2 regions of the Streptomyces sp. NPDC098789 genome follow, and region 2 is predicted to be linked to the other one. Evidence: riboswitches for the same ligand, from Rfam matches in the RefSeq annotation. Region 2 holds a riboswitch; the other holds the start of a gene.
What was found. Region 2 has a riboswitch for cobalamin ahead of ACIQWR_RS08380 (CoA-acylating methylmalonate-semialdehyde dehydrogenase). Riboswitches for the same ligand answer to the same signal wherever they lie in the genome.
Positions count from the first base shown of each region.

Region 1: another riboswitch for cobalamin. It lies ahead of ACIQWR_RS14610 (ribonucleoside triphosphate reductase); the one in region 2 lies ahead of ACIQWR_RS08380 (CoA-acylating methylmalonate-semialdehyde dehydrogenase).

Region 1 covers NZ_JBIWAJ010000006.1:5,138-12,162, forward strand. Annotated here, with positions in the region: gene ACIQWR_RS14600 (aminotransferase class V-fold PLP-dependent enzyme) at 1-304, opposite strand, end outside; gene ACIQWR_RS14605 (anaerobic ribonucleoside-triphosphate reductase activating protein) at 398-997, opposite strand; gene ACIQWR_RS14610 (ribonucleoside triphosphate reductase) at 994-2,823, opposite strand; cobalamin riboswitch at 2,852-3,035, opposite strand; gene ACIQWR_RS14615 (glycoside hydrolase family 71 protein) at 3,149-4,837, opposite strand; gene ACIQWR_RS14620 (hypothetical protein) at 5,123-5,599, shown strand; gene ACIQWR_RS14625 (DUF6585 family protein) at 5,801-6,481, shown strand; gene ACIQWR_RS14630 (GNAT family N-acetyltransferase) at 6,444-7,010, opposite strand.
Region 2 covers NZ_JBIWAJ010000003.1:193,590-200,614, forward strand. Annotated here, with positions in the region: gene aceA (isocitrate lyase) at 1-585, opposite strand, end outside; gene ACIQWR_RS08375 (short-chain fatty acyl-CoA regulator family protein) at 902-2,308, shown strand; cobalamin riboswitch at 2,377-2,563, shown strand; gene ACIQWR_RS08380 (CoA-acylating methylmalonate-semialdehyde dehydrogenase) at 2,773-4,272, shown strand; gene ACIQWR_RS08385 (acyl-CoA dehydrogenase family protein) at 4,277-5,422, shown strand; gene ACIQWR_RS08390 (enoyl-CoA hydratase/isomerase family protein) at 5,419-6,504, shown strand; gene mmsB (3-hydroxyisobutyrate dehydrogenase) at 6,501-7,025, shown strand, end outside.

The DNA.
Region 1 (7,025 bases), on a different contig from region 2:
GCAGGGCGTCCAGGGCCAGGTTGGCGCCCTCGGTGGCGTTGGAGATGAAGGACATGCCCTCCGGGTCGGCGGCCGGATCGAGGTGGGCGGCGATCCTGGCCCGGGCGGCGGCGATCCGGTCGCCCACGCCGACGAAGAAGGCGTCGGGGTCGGCGTGCATCTCCTCGCGCAGGGCCTGGTGGGCGTCCTGGACGGGTATCGGCACGGCCCCGAAGGAACCGTGGTTGAGGTGGGCGACGTCCGGGTCCAGGCGGAAGAGTCCGGCCCCACCGGGGAAGGCCGACGGGGTGATGGGCTCGGTCACGGGTGCCTCCGGGATGTGCGGCGCGGCGGGCGGCAGCGGTGGTGCTGCCCCACCGGATCATGCGGGGGTGACCGCATGATCCGGTAGGGCCAATTACGCCACGGCGGACGGCCGCAGCACCTGACGGACCGAGCTCCCGGCGCCGAGCCCCGCCAACCAGCCGTCGAGATCCGCCAGGGCCCGCGCGTCCAGGTGCGCCGGATCGACGGTGGTGCGCAGTTGGTGCGGGACGCCGGAGGCGAGCAGGAGGCGCAGGCTCGCCTCGGCCGAGGCCGCCGCGTGACCGATGCCGGTCACCCGCTCGTAACGGCCGGGCGGGGCCTTCACGTCGAAGCCGACCCAGTCCAGCAGGCCCTCGTCGAGCAGCCGGGCGAAGCGGCGCGGGAAGGCCCCGCCGGTGTGCAGGCCCACCTGGTGGCCCAGCGCGCGGGCCTCGCGGATCGCCTCGGCCAGGCCGCGCTGGAGCAGGGGTTCGCCACCGGAGAAGACCACGCCGTCGAGCAGGCCGGTGCGCCGCGCGAGGTGGCGCAGCACCTCCTCCCAACTCACCGCGGCGGGTGCGAGTGGGGGGAGCAGGTCGGGGTTGTGGCAGTACCCGCACCGCCAGGGGCAGCCCTGGCAGAAGACGGTGCTGGTCAGCCGGCCCGGCCAGTCGCAGGTGGACAGCCGCGACCAGCCGCCGATCCGGATCACGCCCCGGCTCCCGCTCCCGCGCCCGAACCCGTGTCCGCTCCAGGCGCTCCCTCGGCGTGCCGGAAGTGGACGCGCTCGGCGTGCTCGCCCTTCTTGCCGATGTTGAAGGAGGTCACCGGCCGGTGGTAGCCCATGACCCGTGTCCACACCTCGCAATCGGCGCCGCACCGCGGGCAGTTCGGCTGCTCACCCGCGAGGTAGCCGTGCTCCGCGCAGATCGAGAAGGTCGGGGTGACCGTGAGGTAGGGCAGCCGGAACCGCTCCAGCGAGCGGCGCACCAGGGACCGGCAGGCCTCGGCGGTGGGGATCCGCTCCGACATGTAGAGGTGCAGGACCGTGCCGCCCGTGTACTTGGCCTGGAGTTCGTCCTGCCGCTCCAGCGCCTCGAAGGGATCGTCGGTCCACCCGACGGGCAGCTGCGAGGAGTTGGTGTAGTAGGGGTTGGCGTCCGTGCCCGCCTGGAGGATGTCGGGGAAGCGCCGCCGGTCCTCCTTGGCGAAGCGGTACGTCGTCCCCTCGGCCGGGGTGGCCTCCAGGTTGTAGAGGTTCCCGGTCCGCTCCTGGAACTCCACCATGCGTGCGCGGACGCGGTCCAACAGGCGCACGGCCAGCGCGTGCCCGGCCTCGGTGGTGATGTCGTCCGCGTCCCCGGAGAAGTTGCGGATCATCTCGTTGATCCCGTTGACCCCGATGGTCGAGAAGTGGTTGCGCAGGGTGCCCAAGTAGCGCTTGGTGTACGGGAACAGCCCGCCGTCGATCAGGTCCTGGACGGTGATCCGCTTCAGCTCCAGGCTGTCCTTGGCCAGCTCGCACAGCCGGTCCACGGCCGCCATCAGGGCGTCCTCGTCGCCCGCGTGGACGTGTCCGAGGCGGGCGCAGTTGAGCGTGACCACGCCCAGGGAGCCGGTCTGTTCGGCGCTGCCGAAGAGGCCGTTGCCGCGCCTGAGCAGTTCGGTGAGGTCGAGCTGGAGCCGGCAGCACATGGAGCGGATCATGTTCGGGGACAGCTCGGAGTTGATGAAGTTCTGGAAGTACGGGAGCCCGTACTTCGCGGTCATCGCGAAGAGCCGCTCGGCGTTCTCGCTCTCCCAGGGGAAGTCCCGGGTGATGTTGTAGGTCGGGATCGGGAAGGTGAAGACCCGGCCGGTGGCGTCCCCCTCCGTCATGACCTCGATGTAGGCCCGGTTGATCAGGTCCATCTCGCTCTGGAGCTCGCCGTAGGTGAAGTCCACCTCGGCGCCGCCGATCACGGGGACCTGCTCCCGCAGGTCCTCGGGGCAGGTCCAGTCGAAGGTGAGGTTGGTGAAGGGGGTCTGGGTGCCCCAGCGCGAGGGCACGTTCAGGTTGTGCACCAGCTCCTGGACGCACTGCCTGACCTGGGCGTACGTCATCGCGTCGAGGCGGACGTAGGGGGCGAGGTAGGTGTCGAAGGAGGAGAAGGCCTGGGCGCCCGCCCACTCGTTCTGGAGGGTGCCGAGGAAGTTGACGATCTGACCGACGGCCGAGGACAGGTGCCGGGGCGGGCCGGAGTCGATCTGGCCGGGGACCCCGTTGAACCCCTCGGTCAGCAGGGTGCGCAGGGACCAGCCCGCGCAGTAGCCGGAGAGCATGTCCAGGTCGTGGATGTGGAAGTCGCCCTCGCGGTGGGCGCCGGCGATCTCGGCCGGGTAGACGCGCTCCAGCCAGTAGTTCGCCGTCACCTTGCCCGCCGCGTTCAGGATCAGGCCGCCGAGCGAGTAGCCCTGGTTGGCGTTGGCGTTGACCCGCCAGTCCCGGCGTTCCAGGTATTCGGTCACGGTCTCTACGGCGTCGACGGCAGCAGTCACGGCAGCCCTCCCACGAGGCTCGGCACGGAAGTGTGGTTCGTTCGCCGGCAGGTGTCGGACTCGCGCGGCGCCCCGTCCCCGTCGGGGGAAGGGCGTGCGCTCACCGTTGCGGGGCAGTCCCGGATTCGCATCGGGTTCCCTGTTGCCTCGGTCGGGGCGGACATGAGCGAGCATGAGCGTGACCCCGCCGAACCGGCAGGGCCAACACTACATATGGATATGACCGCCCAGTGCGACCACTAGATATTGGGTGACCTTCGTCCCCGGAGAGGGTCCCAAAGTCCCTCCCACCCGTCCGGCCGGCCGCCCTCGCGCGCCGGCGCCGCTACGAAGCGCGACCGCTGGTGGCCCCGTAGTACTGGAGGTCCTGGACCGCGACCTTGCGGTCCACCGGGTACGGCAGCTCGACCGCGGTCGAGGTGGCCCCGTCGCGGACCGCCCGGGCGGAGCTGGTGCCGGAGCGCAGCTCCAGCAGGTGCGACCCGACTCCGGCCGGGGCCTCGTAGGCGTCCGCGTCCCCGCCGGTCGCGGTACGGACGGTGGCCGGCGCGGTCAGGAAGCTGAGCACCTCCACCGCGTCCCGGGGCGCGGCGCTGCCCTTGCGCAGGGACATCACCAGGGACTGGGTCCCGGTCGGGTCGGTCGCGGCGAACTGGGTGCGCGAGGTCAGGTAGAGCGTGTCCCGGACGATCCGCGGCCAGGCGCCCGTCTTGAACCGGGTCAGGTAGTAGGAGGAGATGTCCAGGTAGGTGTGGCCGTTGTGCAGGGAGGGTGCGAACTGGCTGCCCTCCGAGTAGTCGTTCCAGGTGGTCAGCTGCACCCAGTCGGCGCCGTCGTCGATGGCGTGCGTCCAGGTGGAGCGCAGGGTGGCGGTGTTCCCCGCCTCGTCGTAGATCCCCTGGTTGGGGCGGGCGTCCTGGACGGAGACCGGTTGCATCCAGATCTTGCCCGCCTCGTGCGCGCGCCGGACGTCGCCGGCCGCGCCGTCCTGGCCGACGTAGCTGCGGCTGCCCCATTCGGAGAACCCGTAGCTGATGGGCGCGAACCGCGCGCCGTGCGCGCCGAAGTCGAGGAAGAGCGGGACGAACGCGGTGCGGATGCCGTGCTTCGACTTCAGCAGGTCCAGCACCCGGGTCCACCAGGCGACGTCCTTCTCCTCCGCCTTGAACGGGGAGACGACCAGCCGTCCGTCGCCGAGCCGGTGCGCGGCGGGTGCCACGGCGAGCGCGGCGAGCGCGGCCGCGAGCACGGCCGGGTCGTCCGTCTTGAGGGAGGTCATGTCCGGCATCAGCATGACCTTGAAGTCGGGATCGACCGAACGGGCTGCCTCCATCAGGAGGTTGGCGCGGTCCCAGTTGGGGCCGGAGAGGGAGAGCAGGTCGAGGGTGAATCCGTCGATCCCGGCGGCGCGGGCCGTGCGCACCTCCTGACGGAGGTTGGCCAGCTCCCAGTTGCCCTGTTGGGGCGCTACGGGCAGCGGTCGGTCGCGCAGCAGCCCGCCGTAGCGCTCGTGCTTGCCGTTCTCCCCCGCCGGGGCGAGGTAGTTGCGGGTGTAGTAGTCGCCGTCCGCGCTCGCGTTGTCGAGGGAGAGCGGGTAGGGGGTGAAGTAGTGGGCGAAGACCAGCTTCTTGCCGGCGCGCAGCGCGGTGGCGTCCGGCAGGTCGAAGGGCAGGGCGCCGGCGGGCCGCACGCCGCCGCCCGCCGCGCCCCCGTCGTCGCCGGCGCCCGCGCTCCCCGACGCGGCGGGGTCCGGGCTCGCGTCGGGGGCGCCGCTCCCCGGGGTGCCGGCGGAGCGGCCGTGGTCGCCGGGTCCGGTGGACCAGGGCGCGCCGATGTCCGGCGCCGAGCGGTCCGGGCGGGGTCCGGCGGAGAAGGGGTCCCAGGCGATGCCCGTCGCGGCGAACACCCCGACGAGGAGGAAGCCCGAGACGAGCGCGGCCAGCAGCATCCGGCCGCCGCGCAGGCCCGGGCGGCGCCGGTGCGATAAGGGCCGACCCTGTCGCTGCGCACTCATCCTGGTCCCCTTCCGGAACGTGCCCGTGTCCGGGGCTGCACAGCAGTAGAGCCGATTCCCGACATCCGGACAACCGTTCCCCCTCCGGTCGGGCCGGGCGCGTACGTCAGGGGAACCACGCCGACTACGCAGAGCGTCTCGACGGCCGGGGGACGGTCAACACCCTGTACGGAATGCGAAATTCCCCTGGCCTTACGGCACAACTGGCGCATAATCGACCGCACGCGGCTCGAATCAACCCTGGCGCCGCGTTGGGCCACGCATGCAATGGGGGGCATCGTGCCGATGGGGGATCCGAACGGGAGACAGGAACGGCAACCGGGGTGCACGGGGACGCTGCCGGCGACCTCCGCCGAGTTGTCCCGGCTGCTCACCGCCGTCCGGCGGGGGCGGGTGCTGACGGTGACGGGAGGGTTCGGCGCCCCGCGGAGCCTGCTGGTGCGGGAGATGGCACGGCGCCTGACCTCGAACTTCTGCGACGGGGTGGCCGTCGTCACCCTCGAATACGCCTGCGGGGTCCGCGAATTGGTGGGTGTGCTGGGCACCGTACCGGGGATCCCCTACCTGCCGCGCGGGTCGGCCAACGCCGCCTCGTGGCTCGCGGAGCGGGACATGCTGCTCGTCCTGGACGGCTCCGACCGACTCACTCCCGAGGCCCTGAACTGGCTCCGGGCCCTGCTCGCCCGCGCGCCGGGGCTGCGGATCCTGGCCGCCGGGCGCTACCCGCTCGCACTGGAACAGGAGCGGGTCCACCGCCTCTGATCCGATTCCGTCTCCGGGCGGAGCCGGATGGCTCCACAATGGTCGCCCGATCGCCAACCGGCGGACGACGAGGGGGACATGATGAGCAATCAGGACGTACCGGCGGGCTTAGGCCGACACGAGAGGACCTTCGCGGCGGGTTCCGGCAGCGGACCTTCCAGGGCGCGCCGACGCAGATCCGCGAGCCTCAGCGTGGGCGCGGTGGTGGTCTTCTTCGTGGTGGTCGGGCTGGGGATGTTCGCCGCGGGCAAACCGCTCTTCATCGCGCTCATGCCCCCGGTCCTCGGCGGGGCGGCGTTCCTGTGGATCTGGCGCCACAGCATCTCGACGATCAACTTGGAACCGTACGACGAGGTCGAGTTGTACGAGCACGGACTGCTCGGGCGGGCAGGCCGCAAGCAGCGGGCCCTGCTCTGGAGCGAGGTCTCCTCCTACGAGGTCGGTCTCTATCAGCCGCCGATGAAACTCACCGAGGACGGCATGAAGCCCACTCGGTCGCACGGCACCAAGATGCACTTCTCCCGGGACGGCGACGGCGACTTCGAGGTGATGCTCAGCGGCATCGCGGAGGGCGACGCGCTCATGGCCGAGGTGTCCGCCCGGATCATGGCGCACCTGCTGCCCGCCGCCCTGGAGACGGTCCGCTCCGGCCGGGCGATGGAGTTCGGACCGCTCTCGGTCGATGCCACCGGCATCCACCGGGACGTCCGCACGGTCACCTGGGACGACTTCGACGCCTTCGTGGAGAACCCGGGGTCGAGGGTGGCCGTGCGGGACGTCAACGGGAAGGAGTCGCTCCACAGCAAGGCGAGCGAACTGCCGAACCGGGCGGTCCTGCACGCACTCATCCAGCGCTTGCAGGCGGAGCGCTCGGCAGGTTGAACCCGGGCCATTCCTCGGCGAGCAGGCCGAGGATCACCTCGTCGATGAAGGCGCCGTTCGCCCAGCCGGACTGGCGCAGGGTGCCTTCGAGGGTGAAGCCCGCCGCTTCGGCGGCGCCGATCATCGCGGCGTTGTCGGCGAGGGTCTCCAGCTGGAGGCGGTTGAAGCCGCGCACGGTGAATCCGTAGTGGCACAGCAGCAGGACCGTCTCCAGCCCCAACCCGCGCCCGCGGCTGCCGGGCAGCAGCGACAGCCCGACGTGCGCGAAGCGGTTGTGCGTGTCGATGCCCCAGAGCACGGCCTCGCCCGCGAGCTCCCCCGTGGCCCGCTCCACCACCGAGAAGCAGGCGGACTTCTCCGAGGCCCCGGCGGGTTCGAAGGGAGAGTGCCCGCCCGTGGCGGGCAGCGGGCGCCAGGGCTGGGCGTTGGCCCGGGAGTGGGTGGGCACGTCGTCGTACAGCTCGGCGTGCAGCACGGCCACGTCGTCGGCGTGTCGGGCGCGCAGCCCGACCAGGTGTCCATTGATCACCCGGTATTACTAGCC
Region 2 (7,025 bases):
GTGGATGCCCGCCGCGCCCGCCGCGATCATGGCCTTGGTCAGCTCGAAGGCGTTGAGGGGGCCGCCGAAGCCGGCTTCGGCGTCCGCCACGATCGGGGCCAGCCAGTCGGTGGTGTCCGTACCGCCCTCGGCGGTCGCGATCTGGTCGGCGCGCAGCAGGGCGTTGTTGATCCGACGGACCACCTGCGGAACCGAGTTGACCGGGTACAGGCTCTGGTCGGGGTAGGTGTGGCCGGCCTGGTTGGCGTCGGCCGCGACCTGCCAGCCGGACAGGTAGATCGCCTGGAGTCCCGCCCGCACCTGCTGGACGGCCTGGCCGCCGGTGAGGGCGCCCAGGGCGTGGATGTAGTCCTGCTCGTGCAGCTGGCGCCACAGCCGCTCGGCGCCGCGCCGGGCCAGGGTGTGCTCCTCGCGGACGCTGCCGGAGAGGCGGACGACGTCCTCGGCGGAGTAGGTCCGCTCGATGCCGGCCCAGCGGGGGTCGCTCACCCACCGCTGCTCCAGTTCCCGGGCCGCCGCCGTCGTCGTTCCCGCCTGGGCCTGAGCCTGATTCCGGTCCTGAGCCTGAGCCTGCTGCGTGGCCATGGCCGTCTCCCCTGAGTCACGTCAAAAAGTGGACATGTGAAATGTGCGAATGAGACATCGACGAGTCACCGGGTGACACTCGGTGCACCCTGCACACCGTGGTGCGCGATCCGCCCTCGGCGCCCGCCGGACGCTTCTGCGGGCTTCCTGGCCGCAGTCCGACTCTGGCAGTGGCACCGAGTGCCATCAACCGTGGCCGCATGCCACGTTCTGCGCATCTTCTTCGCCGCGATTGCCAAGATTGCGAAGGGTGCACGGTCCGCCGCCGCGCCTACACTCACTTTCCTACTCACTGGTAGGCGGTACGGGGGGCACGATGGGCAAGACCTATGCGGGGGCGCGGCTGCGGCGGCTGCGCGAGGAGCGGCGGCTCAGCCAGGCCGAGCTGGCGCGCCGACTGGAGATCTCCCCCAGCTACCTGAACCAGATGGAGCACGACTCGCGCCCGCTCACGGTGCCCGTGCTGCTCCGGCTCACGGAGGCGTTCGGCGTCGATCCCGGCTTCTTCGCGGAGCGGGACGGCGCGCGCACGGTCGCGGACCTGCGCGAGGCACTGGCCGACGACATCACGGCCGCCCGGGTCTCCGCTTCCGAACTGGCCGAGCTGGTCCAGCGGTTGCCGGCCGTCGCAGGGGTCCTGCTCGACCTGGGGCGGCGCAACGTCGCCCTGACGGAGCGGCTCTCGGACGCCGCCGACGGCAGGGCCGGGGGGACCGTCGGCGGACCCCGGCCGCCGCACGAGGAGATCCGCGAGTTCTTCTACCGCCGCCAGAACTACCTCCACGACACCGATCTCGCGGCCGAGGAGCTGGCGGGCGCGATCGGCATCCGCCCCGGCGGCGTGCTGCCCGCCCTCGCGGACCGGCTGGCCGAACGGCACGGCGTGCGCCTGGCCCCGGACGCCGACCGGCTGCACCGCTACGACCCCGCGCGGCGGACCCTGCACCTGTCGCCGCGGCTGCTCCCCGGTCAACAGGCGTTCCGGATGGCCACCCAACTCGCGCTCCTCGAACACGGAGCGGGCCTGTCCGCCCTCGCCTCGGAGGACTTCGACGAGGGCTCGGCCGCCTGGTCACTGGCCCGGATCGGCATCGCGAACTACTTCGCCGCGGCGCTGGTGCTCCCGTACGGGGCCTTCCACGCGGCGGCCGAGGAGGAGCGCTACGACATCGAGAAGCTCACCGTCCGCTTCGGTCTGGGCTACGAGACGGTCTGCCACCGCCTCAGCACACTCCAGCGGCCGCGCCTGCGGGGCGTGCCGTTCTCCTTCGTCCGCGTCGACCGGGCCGGGAACATGTCCAAGCGGCAGTCCGCCACCGGATTCCACTTCTCCCGGGCGGGCGGCACCTGCCCGCTGTGGAACGTCTACGAGGCCTTCGCCGCCCCCGGCCGCATCCACGTCCAGATCGCCGCCATGCCCGACGGCGCGCGCCACCTGTGGACCGCCCGGGCCGTCACCCGGCACCGCGGCGGTTGGGGCGAGCCCGGCAAGACCTTCGCGATCGGCCTCGGGTGCGAGATCCGGCACGCCTCCCGCCTGGTCTACTCCGACGGGCTCGACCTCGCCAACGCCTCGGCCGCCACGCCGATCGGCATGGGCTGTCGCCTCTGCGAACGCCTCGAATGCCCCCAGCGCGCCGCTCCCCCGCTCGGTCGCACGCTCGCGGTCGACGAGAACAGCAGCACCTTCGTGCCCTATCCGGTCGTCGCCGAGGACGGTTGAGCCGCGCCGGCCATCCGGGCCGGCCGTGCCGGTGGGGATGGCGAAGGTGGGGGTGGACTTACTAGGACGTCCAACTATATGTTCGTGGCACAAGGTCCGCGGTGCAGGGAAGCCGGTGTGAATCCGGCACGGTCCCGCCACTGTGACCGGGGAGTGTGCTGCCCTCCACACGCCACTGACGGCTTCACGTCGGTGAGGCGGACGGCACGCGGTGATCCGGGAGTCAGGTTACCGGCCGCGGAACGTTCCGTGTTGTCCACGAGGATGGAGCAGACACGCATGGCACCGGTCCGTACCCACGACCCTGGTGATCCGGCGGAGCGAGCGGCGACCCCCGCGCTCTAGCTCATCGGCCGCCTCCGGCAGCCCTGTCCCACGGCACCCCACGCGACGGACCCGACCCGGGTCCGGTTGCCGGTGCGCCGTGCCGTCCCCGGATCCTCACCTGACGAGAGCAGGCTCCCATGGTCCGCGAACTCACCCATTTCATCGGCGGAAAGCACACCACCGGCACGTCCGGCCTCTTCGCCGACGTCCACGACCCCAACACCGGCGCCGTCCAGGCCCGGGTCCCGCTCGCCGGACGCGCCGACACCGAGGCCGCCATCACCGACGCCGAGGCGGCGCAGCGCGAGTGGGGCGAGTGGAACCCGCAGCGCCGGGCCCGTGTCCTGCTGCGCTTCCTGCAACTCATCGAAGGCGAAAGGGAGTCGCTGGCGCGACTGTTGTCGGCCGAACACGGCAAGACCGTCGCCGACGCCCACGGCGACATCCAACGCGGCCTGGAGGTCGTCGAGTTCGCCGCGGGCATCCCCCACCTCCTCAAGGGCGAGTTCACCGACAACGCCGGAACCGGCATCGACGTGCACTCCCTGCGCTCACCGCTCGGCGTCGTCGCGGGCATCACCCCCTTCAACTTCCCCGCGATGATCCCGCTGTGGAAGGCCGCCCCCGCGCTCGCCTGCGGCAACGCCTTCATCCTCAAGCCCTCCGAGCGGGACCCCTCCGTACCCCTGCGGCTGGCCGAGCTGTTCCTCGAAGCGGGGCTGCCGCCCGGCGTGTTCAACGTGGTCAACGGCGGCAAGGAGGCGGTCGACACGCTGCTGACGGACCCCCGGGTACAGGCGCTCGGCTTCGTCGGCTCCACCCCGATCGCCGCGCACATCTATGCCACCGCCGCCGCCCACGGCAAGCGCGCCCAGTGCTTCGGCGGCGCCAAGAACCACATGATCGTGATGCCGGACGCCGATCTCGACCAGGTCGTCGACGCCCTGATCGGGGCGGGCTACGGCTCGGCCGGCGAGCGCTGCATGGCCATCGCCGTCGCCGTCCCCGTCGGCGAGGAGACCGCCGACGCGCTGGTCGCCCGCCTCAAGGAGCGCATCGCCACCCTGCGGATCGGCCGCTCCGACGACGCCACCGCCGACTTCGGCCCGCTGGTCAGCCGGGACGCGCTGGACCGGGTCCGGCGCTACGTCGACATCGGGGTCAACGAGGGCGCCGAACTCGTCGTCGACGGGCGCGGGTTCACCCTGCCCGGGCACGAGAACGGCTTCTTCGCGGGGGCCACCCTCTTCGACCGCGTCACCCCGCGCATGCGGATCTACCGCGAGGAGATCTTCGGTCCGGTGCTGTGCGTGGCCCGCGCGGCGGACTACGAGGAGGCGCTGCGGCTGCCCACCGAGCACCCGTACGGCAACGGCGTCGCGATCTTCACCCGCGACGGCGACACCGCCCGCGACTTCACCCGCCGCGTCGGTGCGGGCATGGTCGGCGTCAACGTGCCCATCCCGGTCCCCGTCGCCTACCACACCTTCGGCGGCTGGAAGCGGTCCGGCTTCGGAGACCTCAACCAGCACGGCCCCGACTCGATCCGCTTCTACACCCGTACCAAGACCGTCACCTCGCGCTGGCCCTCCGGGGCCAAGGAGGGCGCGAGCTTCACCATCCCGACGATGGGCTGAGCCGGTGACCACCACACTGACCCCCGATCAGCTCGCCCTGGCCGAGGTCACGCTCGACTTCGCACAGGAGCAGCTCGGTCCGTACGCCGTCGGCTGGGACCAGGACAAGCACTTCCCGGTGGACGTGCTCCGCAAGGCGGCCGACCTCGGACTCGGCGGCGTGTACGTCCGTGAGGAGCACGGCGGTTCGGGGCTGAACCGCGCCGACGGCGTCCTCGTCTTCGAGGCCCTCGCCACCGGGTGCCCCTCCATCGCCGGGTACCTGTCCATCCACAACATGGTCGCCTGGATGATCGACCGCTACGGCGACGCCGCCCAGCGCGACCGGTGGCTCCCCGCGCTGTGCTCGGCCCGGTCCCTCGGCAGCTACTGCCTGACCGAGCCGGGCGCCGGGTCGGACGCGGCCGCGCTGCGCACCCGGGCCGAACGGGTGGGCGACGACTACGTCCTGAGCGGGGTCAAGCAGTTCATCTCGGGAGCCGGCGCGGCCGAGGTGTACATCGTCATGGCGCGCACCGGTGGTGAAGGATCGGGCGGGATCTCCGCCTTCGTGGTCGAACGCGACGACCCCGGCGTCTCCTTCGGCCCCAACGAGCGCAAGATGGGCTGGAACGCCCAGCCCACCCGGCAGGTGGTCCTCGACGCCGTCCGCGTTCCCGCCGACCGACGGCTGGGCGCCGAGGGCGACGGTTTCCGCATCGCCATGAACGGCCTGAACGGCGGCCGCCTGGGCATCGCCGCCTGCTCGCTGGGCGGTGCGCAGAGCGCACTGGACCGCAGCCTGGCGTACCTGGCCGACCGCGAGGCCTTCGGAGCACGGCTGTTGGACGCGCAGGCGCTGCAGTTCCGGCTCGCCGACATGGCCACCGAGCTGGCCGCGGCCCGCGCGCTGGTCCGCCAGGCCGCCGCCTCGCTGGACCAGGGCGATCCGTTGGCCCCGCAACTGTGCGCGATGGCCAAGCGGTTCGCCACCGACACCGGCTACTCCGTCGTCGACCGGGCCCTGCAATTGCACGGCGGGTACGGCTACCTCAGCGAGTACGGCATCGAGAAGATCCTCCGCGACCTGCGGGTGCACCAGATCCTGGAAGGAACGAACGAGGTCATGCGCATCATCGTCGCCCGCGGGCTCACGGAGGCCCTGCGATGAGCCCCACCGCCGCCGAAGGCGCCGACCACGTCCTCCTGCACACCGAGGGACGGGCCGGGTACGTGACCTTGAACCGCCCCCGGGCGCTCAACGCGCTCACCCACGCCATGGCCCTGCGCATCGACGCGGCACTGACCGCGTGGGAGCACGATCCGGCCGTCGGGACCGTCGTCCTGCGCGGCGCCGGTGAGCGCGGCCTGTGCGCGGGCGGCGACATCCGCTCCATCCACGCGGACGCCCGCAGCGGCTCCACCGCCTCGGCGGACTTCTGGCGCGACGAGTACCGGCTCAACGCCCGGATCGCCCGCTACCCCAAGCCGTACGTCGCCCTGATGGACGGCATCGTGATGGGCGGCGGCGTCGGGATCTCCGCCCACGGCAGCGTCCGGATCGTCACCGAACGCTCCCGCGTGGCCATGCCCGAGACCGGCATCGGCTTCGTCCCCGACGTCGGGGGCACCTACCTCCTGACGCTGGCGCCCGGCGAGCTGGGCACGCACCTCGCCCTCACGGGCACGCCGGTGGACGCCGCCGACGCCCTGCTGTGCGGCCTCGCCGACCACTTCGTACCCGCGGCGCTGCTGCCGCAGCTGTCCGCGGACCTCGCCCACGCCGACGTGCACGAGGTGCTGGAGCGGTACGTCGTGCCCGCGCCCGGCGGCGGGCTCCGCGCCCAGCGGGAGTGGATCGACCACTGCTACGCGGCGGACACCGTGGAGGAGATCCTGGACCGGCTCCGCGCCAGCGGCGCACCGGCCGCGAAGGAGGCCGCCGACCTGCTCCTGACGAAGTCGCCCACGGCGCTGAAGGTGACCCTGGCCGCACTGCGCCGCGCCCGCACGTTGGGCCCGCTGGAACGGGTCCTGGAACAGGAGTACCGGGTCTCCTGCGCGGCTCTGACCTGCCCCGATCTGGTGGAGGGCATTCGCGCTCAGGTGATCGACAAGGACCGCGCGCCGCACTGGAGCCCGGCCTCGCTCGCCGAGGTCGGTGCGGCCGATGTGGCCCGGTTCTTCGCCCCGCTCGGCGAGCGCGAACTGCGCCTCGCCGTGACCGACTCTCCCCAGGAGGTGCCGTGGTGAGCACGACCGTAGCGTTCATCGGGCTCGGGCACATGGGCGGGCCGATGGCCGCCCAGCTGGTCCGGGCGGGACACCGGGTCATCGGTTTCGACCTGGCGCCCGAGGCCCTGGCCGCCGCGGCGGCCGCGGGGGTGGAAGCCGCGCCCTCGGCGGTCCGGGCCGCGGCCGAGGCGGACGTCGTCATCACGATGCTCCCCGCGGGCCGCCACGTCCTCTCCCTCTACCAGGAGGAGGGCCTCCTCGCGGCGGCCCGGCCCGACACCCTGTTCGTCGACTGCTCCACGATCGACGTCGCCGATGCCCGGGCCGCGCACGCGGCGGCCGTCGCGGCCGGTCACCGGGCGCTGGACGCGCCGGTCTCCGGCGGGGTGGCGGGTGCCGAGGCCGCGACCCTCACCTTCATGGCGGGCGGCGGCGGCGAGGAGTTCGCCCGGGCCGAGCCGCTGCTGGCCGTCATGGGCAAGAAGACCGTGCACTGCGGCGCGCCGGGCGCCGGGCAGGCGGCGAAGATCTGCAACAAC